DNA from 2 places in the uncultured Chloroflexus sp. genome. Region 1 is predicted to be linked to the other one. Evidence: riboswitches for the same ligand, from Rfam matches in the RefSeq annotation. Region 1 holds a riboswitch; the other holds the start of a gene.
The links. A riboswitch is a leader RNA that binds a small molecule or an ion and turns the genes downstream of it on or off. The one in region 1 is predicted to bind FMN.
Positions count from the first base shown of each region.

Region 1 (4,414 bases):
GGTGCGGTAGCGATGAGCGATCAGGCTGGCGATGGACAAGATCGAGAGACCGTGATGAGCGGCAAACACTTCAAGGTCGGGCAGACGGGCCATCGTGCCGTCGGGGTTCATGATTTCGCAAATCACCGCTGCTGGGTAAAGCCCGGCTAGTCGCGCCAGATCAAGAGAAGCCTCAGTTTGGCCGGGGCGCACTAACACACCGCCGGCAGCAGCGCGGAGGGGAAAGACATGGCCGGGCCGAGCGAGGTCTTCGGGTCGGGTAGTCGGATCAATCAGAGTACGGATCGTGGTGGCGCGATCAAACGCCGAGATGCCGGTCGTTACTCCCCGCCGCGCTTCAACCGAAACGGTGAAGGCGGTACCGAAGCGAGTGGTGTTCTCGGAAGGCTGAACCATCAGCGGAATCCGCAGTTCATCGAGCCGCTCGCCGGTCATCGCGACGCAGATCAGGCCACGCCCCTCTCGCGCCATAAAGTTAATCGCCTGTGGTGTGGCAAATTCGGCGGCAATCGCCAGATCACCCTCGTTCTCACGGTCTTCATCATCAACAATGATCACAAACTTACCGGCTCGAACATCGGCGATAGCGGTTTCAACGCTCGCGAATGGCATAAGGCGCCTCCCCAAGGAATTTCTCCACATACTTGGCTAGCACATCCACTTCGAGATTGACGCGACTACCAACTGGCTTGCGCGGCAAGGTAATATGCTGTTGCGTGTAAGCGACCAGCATAAATGTGAACGCATCAGGCAGAACATCCACCACCGTAAGACTCGTACCATCAACCGCGATGTAGCCTTTCGGCACGATATAGCGCAGCAATGCAGGCTCAGCCTCGACCGTCACCCAGAGGGAATCGCCTTCTGGACGGAACGAGCGGATCACACCGGTGCCATCCACATGGCCCTGCACAAAATGCCCGCCAATCCGACCATTGACCGCCAGCGAGCGTTCAAGGTTGACCCCGTCACCGGGCTGCACCTCGCCAAGGTTCGTTCGGCGCAGTGTCTCTGGCGAGAGACCAACCGTAAAGCTACCGTCGGTCAGGGCCGTAACAGTGAGACACGCTCCATTCACGGCAATGCTGTGCCCTAACGCAGTGCCTTCTAGCACTGTAACGGCTTGTACCGTCAGCGACCAGCCGCCTTCGGCTTGGCTTAACCGTTCGACGATCCCTATCTCTTCGATAATGCCGGTAAACATCGTTACACCTCTGGATAGATCACATCGGCCTGAATCCACACATCAGGCGCTGAGGAAGCATCAGTTGCGATCGGTTCAAGCTGGAACTGACCCAAACGCACTGCCTGCGCAATCGTCGCACAACCCAACCCGCCAACCGGCCCCGGCGCGTCGCGACCGCCGATAATCATGGGCGCGAGAAAGACCCACACCCGATCGACCAATCGGCTTGCGAAGAGCGCGCCAAGGAGTTCGCTGCCCCCCTCAACCAAGAGGCTCGTGAAGCCACGCCGACCTATTTCCGCAAGCAATGCCGGCAGGCTTACCCGACCCTGTTCATCGGCGGGCAACACCCACACCTCAACGCCGCGCGCAGCTAGAGCGCAGCGGTGATCGGCAGATGCCTGCGCCGTCGTCGCCAGCACCGTCTGGCCGGGCAACACTGGATCGAACACTTTAGCAGACAGTGGCGTCCTCCCGCGACTATCGGCGATAATGCGTACCGGATGGCGAATATCGCGCGGCAAACCCGGTTGATCGCCGATCAAGCGCGTGGTCAGAGAGGGGTCATCGGCAATCACCGTTCCCGCCCCCACCAGCACAGCATCGGTGACATTCCGCAGCGCATGCACACGCTGGCGCGAGGCAAGATTACTGATCCAGCGCGATTGGCCGGTGACGGTGGCGATCTTGCCATCGAGACTCATCGCAAACTTTGCAGTCACGAATGGCTGGCCGGTGGTAATATGCTTGAAATACGCCCGATTGAGTTGGTAGGCCTCGGCAGCGCAGAGACCGTGATGCACGCGAATGCCGGCAGCGGCAAGTTGGGCATGGCCTTTGCCATTCACCCGCGGGTTGGGATCCCCGATGGCGTAGTAAACCTCAGCAATACCGGCGGCGATCAGCGCATCAGTGCAAGGTGGAGTACGACCATAATGCGCGCACGGCTCAAGCGAGACGTACATCGTTGCCCCGTGCGCGGCTTCACCAGCAGCGCGCAGGGCTTCAATCTCAGCATGGGGCGCGCCAGCCCGATGGTGATAGCCTTCACCGACGATACGCCCATTGTTCACTATGACGGCGCCGACCATGGGGTTTGGACTGGTACGGCCTTCTGCTTGCCGCGCAAGTTCGAGCGCGCGGCGCATGTAGATTTGGTGCTGCGCAGACATAACGAAACCCCAAAGGAACGTTCTGGCGAACCTTGTTCCTTCGGGGCAATGCGAATCAGAACGTTCGGCATGCTGGTCACAGCCGCGTTCAATCGAAAACCCCGAACAAACAATGTGTTCGGGGCATGCAAACTATGCGCAACACGGCCCTAAGAAAAGCACGTAGAGCACACGTTGCAACGAACCCTTCTTTCATCCCGACTATACGGTCGGCCCCGGAATTTCACCGGATCGTGCAGATTGCCGGTTACGACAATCCGCTCGTGGGCTATACCACCGATCGGGAATTGCCTGCTGTTCACGCGATGGCGAACCTCAGACTCACCCTGCCCCGAAGGTTACGTATTGAGTTGTTACTCTATTGTACACCAACTAGCAAGCATGCGCAGCAGGCGTGCTCCCCTTCTAAGGAAGAGTGAGGCTCACTCCGCCAACGGGGGAGGGCTGGGGTGGGGGCTACCCAACAACCCATGCGCGCCTTCGCGTCAAAAATCTCCACGTCTTGACGGAGCCAGACAGCCGTCCGGCTTTACTCACTTCGCACTTTGCGTCAATCGTCTTTGTGTGTATCATTCGCCCTATGCACATCTTGCAACTCTACAAAGATTACCCGCCAGTGCAAGGCGGCATCGAAGGCCATCTGCAACTGCTCAGTGAAGGGTTAGCCTCCCGCGGCCACCGAGTCACAGTGCTTTACGTCGCACCGGGACGACAGGGCCGGCACGAATGGCGCAACGGCGTCGAACTGATCGCTACGCCACGTCTACTCACCCTTGCCCGCGCCCCCATCAGTCCGGCCCTGCTCTGGCAGGTAACCCGCTGCCGGCCCGACCTGATCCACTTCCACCACCCATATCCAGTTGGCGACCTCGCCCTGCTGGCCACTCGCGCGCCGCTCGTTGTCACTTACCATAGCGACATCGTGCGCCAGCGCGTGCTAGGTGCGCTCACGGCGCCGCTGATTCACCACACCTTGCGCCGCGCTGCTTGCATTATTGCCAGTAGCCCAGCGATCGTTCAATCATCGCTATGGCTGGCCCGCCACCGCGAACGAGTGCGAGTCGTGCCGTTCGGCCTGCCACCGCTGCCCTTGCCCGATCCGGCGCTCGTCGCCGCCTTGCGCCGCCGCTTCCCCGGCCCCAATGCGCTCTTCGTTGGCCGGCTGCGCTACTACAAAGGCGTTGATCGACTCGTGCGCGCGCTTGCGCTGCTCCCACGCGGCCATGCGATCATTGCCGGAGGGGATGCCACTGTGCGCGGCAGTGATCTCGCCCGCTTAGCGAACGAATTGGGCATAGGCGAGCGAGTGCATGTGCTCGGCGCAGTTGACAACGTGACGCTGCGCGCCCTCTACGCGATCGCTGATGTCTTTGTCTTGCCATCGGTTGCCCCCAGCGAAGCCTTCGGCATTGTTCAGATCGAAGCCCAAATGGCCGGGCTGCCGGTGATCTGCACCGAACTAGGCACCGGCACGAGCTATGTGACCATCCATGGCCGCACCGGTTTCGTCGTGCCGCCCGATAACCCGCCAGCGCTGGCCCGCGCTCTGGCCGAGCTGTTCGCCAACCCAGTTCGTGCCCGCGCATTGGGGCTAGCTGGACGGGAACGGGCGCTAGCCGAATTCCGCCTTGAACGCATGTTGGATCGGATCGAAACAGTGTACGCCGAAATCTGCAACCGCACGTAACCGCCATATTGCCTTATAATACCGGCGTGGAACCGAATATTGGACGGAGCAACTATTATGGAACGTTTTGCCGCCTACATTGACGCCAACCGGGAGCGCTTTCGCGTCGAATTGGCCGATCTGATTCGCTTACCCTCAGTTGCAGCCCAAAATCGCAACATTGCCGAAACCGCGGCGTTCGTTGCGCAGCGGTTGCAACAGCTTGGCGCCGAAACCCGCCTGCTCACTGCCGATGGCGGCAACCCCATGGTCTATGCCACAATCGGCAACGGCCCGCGTACCCTGCTGATCTACGACCACTACGATGTGCAACCGGCGGAACCGCTGGAGTTGTGGGACAGCCCGCCATTCGAGTTGACTGAACGTGAC
Region 1 is NZ_CALLJH010000019.1:49,690-54,103, reverse strand. Features, by position in the region: gene Q1A00_RS07675 (bifunctional 3,4-dihydroxy-2-butanone-4-phosphate synthase/GTP cyclohydrolase II) at 1-612, opposite strand, end outside; gene Q1A00_RS07670 (riboflavin synthase) at 593-1,204, opposite strand; gene ribD (bifunctional diaminohydroxyphosphoribosylaminopyrimidine deaminase/5-amino-6-(5-phosphoribosylamino)uracil reductase RibD) at 1,207-2,358, opposite strand; FMN riboswitch at 2,539-2,701, opposite strand; gene Q1A00_RS07660 (glycosyltransferase) at 2,939-4,045, shown strand; gene Q1A00_RS07655 (M20/M25/M40 family metallo-hydrolase) at 4,103-4,414, shown strand, end outside.

Region 2 (4,414 bases), on a different contig from region 1:
CTTCGGGAATGAACTGTAAACTGAGATCAAATGCCTCCGCCGGATTAGCCAGCGTATCGGCCAGCCCGCGCAAGCTAGCTCGCACAAACTTCCGCACCAGTTCCGGCTCTTGCGCGATCAATGCTTCACTGACGGCAATACCGTTCGCGGCCAGATTGAAGATATCGGCGGCTAGCAGCACGTTCACCGCAATGCCTTGCTCGCGTAGTTGCACCGGCTCGTTCATGGCGTAACCGGTCGCAACTGGCACTTTATCTTCCATCACCGCTGCTGCTTGGGTGAATCCGATCTCTTGCACGGTCACATCAGCTTCGCTCATACCGCCAGCGTAAAGCGCCGCTAGCAGCGCGTAGAAGCTCTCGCCGAAGCGACCGGGAATGCCGATCGTCTGCCCGCGCAGATCGTTCACGCTCGTCAGAGGTACGTTCGCCTTGGCAAAAAACGCGATCGGGAAGCGTTGGTACAGGGTCATGACCGTCTTGACCGGCAATCCTTGCTGCCGAGCCAAGAGCACCGAGGTGCCGCTCGTAGTGGCAAAGGCTACCCCACTAGCCGGCCATGTTGCTGCCCGTTGTAACACGTCGTTCTCGAAGTTGTAGTCGAAGGTGATTTCTATCCCTTCAGCGGCGTAGTATCCTTTGGCCGCAGCGACGTAGTACGGCGCAAACTGAATGTTTGGGATATACGACATAGCCAGCGTTACTTTGCGCAGTTCCGGCTGTGGGTTGGCCGCCGGTGCGCTCGTAGGAGCAGCCGTTGGCGCCGGAGCCGGTGCGCTGCACGCCGTGATGATGAAGGTGATCAGGGTAAGGAAAAGTACAAAACGCAGTTTCATCATTGTTCCCTCGTTAGAATAGTTGTCATCTGCCTGTTCGCCCGATACGCAAGAGTGCTTCAACCGTGCCAAAGCTGTGTTTACGCTTCCCACCGCACCAACAACCGCTCGAGCAGACCAGCCAATACGTAGAGGGCGAGGGTAATCAGGGCGAGGGTTGCTAGCGCAACAAAGATCAATGGCGTGTCAAACAAGCCGCGAGCAATGTTGATCAACGCCCCTAAGCCGGTACGACCAGCGACAAATTCGCCCACCACCGCGCCGGTTGTGGCCAACGCCAACCCGGTGCGCACGCCGCCGAACAGTACCGGCAGCGCCAGCGGCGCTTCGACGTAGCGCAGCAGTTGCCAGCGGTTCGCCCCGCTAATGTACGCCATCTCAATCAGCTCACGCGGAATGCTACGAATAGCGACGATCGTGCCAATGAGGATCGGCAAGAAGGTAATGAGTGCGGCAACCAGCACCTTCGAGGTCAGACCGGCCCCAAACCAGAGGATGATCAGCGGTGCGACCGCTACTACCGGGATGGCTTGACTCGCTGCGAGCACTGGCGCTATTGCCTGTTCGAGCCAGCGGATATGGGCGAGGGTATAGCCAAGGATCAGCGCGACCATCAACGCCAGCGCAAAACCACCGAGTGCCGCGCTGAGCGTCGCTGCGGTATGTTGCCAGAGCAGCCCGCTGCTCAACGCCTGCCAAAAGCGCGTTGCCACCAGTGCTGGCGAGGGGAGAATGAAAGCCGGGTAGCCGCTGATGTTCACCACCGTCTGCCAGAGCGCAAGCAATGCTATCAGTGTCACCGGCAAGCCGAGCGCCGGCCATTCAAAGCGTCGCCACGGCTTAGGCCGCGGCGCAGTCGTGGGCATTGGGAGCGTTTGCTGCATCGTTACCATCTCCTTTCTGGCGGGGAATCAAAAACCCCCGCCGAGCCAACGCTCTTCGGGGGACAGATACGGGAACAGAGCGGGTAATGATCCCGCCTGCAACGGCAACGAAACGAAGGCGCGCACTGCGCGCGTCGCCCACCATTGCCCATATCTGGATCTTCTTTACATCCGGACTATAACCGTCGGCCCCGGAGTTGCACCGGATCCTGCGTGCCTCTCAACACGCTCGTGGGCTATACCACCGATCGGGAATTTCACCCTGCCCCGAAGATCGTTTGTCATCGGTGATCATAGCATCAATTGTAGGATGGTGTCAAGGATGGGGTGGTTCAGAGTGTTGCGCAGTGTGCCCACGCACCAACCGTATGAGCACCGTTCCCATCTCTCTGAACGGGAAGGGGTGGGTTTCAAACCCGCGCTTGCGCAACGATATCCCCCCTCCCCCCGCGTGGGGGAGGGGCTGGGGGCCATACCCCCTCTCCCCGCGGGGGGGAGGGGCTGGGGGTGGGGGAGGGGCCGGGGGTGGCCTGAATTCTGCCTACTGGCGCTACGCGCACATACAAGACAAGAGCGGAAGCCCCTTGCTAGGCATCATTCGCCACTCGCCGTATAATGAACGTATGAACCAACCCTCATTCTTCGGTCCAGCATTGTTAATAACACTGCTGATCACACTGCCGCTGACTGTAATCAGCGACACAGTCGCCGAGCGAACTGGCTGGCAGTCACTCTGGCTGAGCGGGGCAAGCGTGTTGGTCGGGCTAGAGGCAGTAGCGTTGCGGAGCCGGATGGTGGCCGGCTTGCACGAGACGCAAGGGGGGGCAGTGCGTTATCTGGCTGCCGAGGTGTTCGGCTTGGTGGCGCTAGCCCGCATCGTGGCGACAGTGGGCCAAGGCACCCAAGGCTGGACTGCGATGGGGACATGGATTACTGATCCGCTGGCTGCGTTCGATGCGCCGTTTCTGTTTTGTCTGTTGGCGCTGTTGGCCGTCGCTGTACTCAGCCGCAGCGGAATCGCTGCGATTGCGGCGCTAACACCGAACCCTCCGCTCAAGACTCCGTTACAGAGCTTGGATTTGCTCTTCTACCGCAGTGACGCGACAGCCCGCCGGCAAGCCGCAGTTGCGGCTATCAGTCGCGGAGCCGGCTGGGGTGGGTTAGCGATGCTGGTGGTGTTGGGCCGGCAGAGCGTCCAAACCCCTGCCTCAATCCTGTGGATGGCGCTCTACCTTGCCGGCGGGTTGTGGTTGATCGCGCTGGCCCAACGACGCGCCTTGCTAGCCGATTGGCAGAGCGATGAGGCCGAGATTGCGCCTGAGGTCAACCGGCGCTGGCGCTGGCTGAGCATCGCGACGATCGGGTTAGTTATTCTGTTGGCGCTAGCGTTGCCGGCCCAGCGGTCGCCGCTCGTGCCAGAAGGATGGCGCGAGGGTCTGCTTTTGCTGGGAGGGATCGCGCTGTTAATAGCGATGACTCTCTCGCTGCTCTTCATTGGTCTACTTAGCCTAGTAGCGCTCTTGCCACTGCTCTTACTGATGCTGCTCACCTCGCTGATGAATTCAACAGCTACGCCGGCAACGCCAATCGCTCCGCCAATGGTGCCGCCGCCAGTGCCAAGCGAACCGCCATTGTGGCCCGGCATTGTCTTTTGGATCTGTATCGCGATCTTGACCGGGCTGGCCTTCTGGACAATTGCGCGCCGGCAGGGATGGGTACAGCAGGTGTGGGCGCAATTGCCGGATTGGTGGGCACAGGCGCGCGCACAGTTGCGAAAACGGCGTTTTTGGCGACCGCAGTTGCCCAGAACCACTCAGCGGTTGCGAGCGTCTCATCCGCGGCCTGCCCCGCTCGATGCCGCTATCGTTTCTTACCACGCTGCTCTACGCTACGCTGCGGCCCACGGCTATCCACGCCATCCGCCACAAACCCCGGCTGAGTTTGCCGATAGTACGGCGCAACAATTGGTTGAGGTCGGCGATGAATTGCGCGCCTTGACAGCCGCTTACCACCGCGCCGCCTATGCCGGTCGTGCCTCAGATCGGGCCGAACAGCGACACTTAGGCACACTGCTGCGCCGGTTCCGAAAAAAGGTCAAGGAAAGGTGCAGAGATGGCAAAGGCGTAGAAGGGGAATAACGCAAAGGCGCAGAGGGTGCAAAGGTTTTTGCGATCAGAACGGTCAGGGGCAAGCTCGCACTCCTAGCCGGCCCAATACTTAGCGACCTTTGCGTCTTTGCGTTTCCATCCTTTGCGATCTCTGCGTCTTTGCATTGCTTATACCACCGCTCGTCGCGGCATCAACACCGTATAATCGAAATCGAGCACCACTGCCGGATCATAGTTCCCCTCGGCGTCGCGGTAGGGGAAGTCGTGACAGGGCCGATCTTTGGCAGCGACGGTGCGCACCCGTAGCGCGCCGATGTCATTACGCCCCGGAATCTCTATCTTATCGAGAATTTCTGACCAAGCGTAGATGGTATCACCGGCGAAGCTGGGATTGGTGTGGCGACCACCGTTAATCGCCGCGATGCTGAGCGCGTTGGCCAAGCCATTGAACGAGAGCGAACGGGCGAGACTGATGATGTGCCCACCGTAGACGATCCGTCGACCAAACCGACCTTCACGCTCAACGTGAAGGTTGAAGTGGACGCGGGCCGTGTTCTGGTAGAGGCGAGTGGCCTGCATGTGCTCGG
Region 2 is NZ_CALLJH010000032.1:47,961-52,374, forward strand. Features, by position in the region: gene Q1A00_RS11595 (ABC transporter substrate-binding protein) at 1-838, opposite strand, end outside; gene Q1A00_RS11600 (ABC transporter permease) at 916-1,719, opposite strand; FMN riboswitch at 1,874-1,998, opposite strand; gene Q1A00_RS11605 (DUF4129 domain-containing protein) at 2,343-3,857, shown strand; gene Q1A00_RS11610 (MaoC family dehydratase) at 3,996-4,414, opposite strand, start outside.
Region 2: linked by a shared signal. The riboswitch ahead of Q1A00_RS11600 (ABC transporter permease) and the one ahead of ribD (bifunctional diaminohydroxyphosphoribosylaminopyrimidine deaminase/5-amino-6-(5-phosphoribosylamino)uracil reductase RibD) in region 1 are both predicted to bind FMN.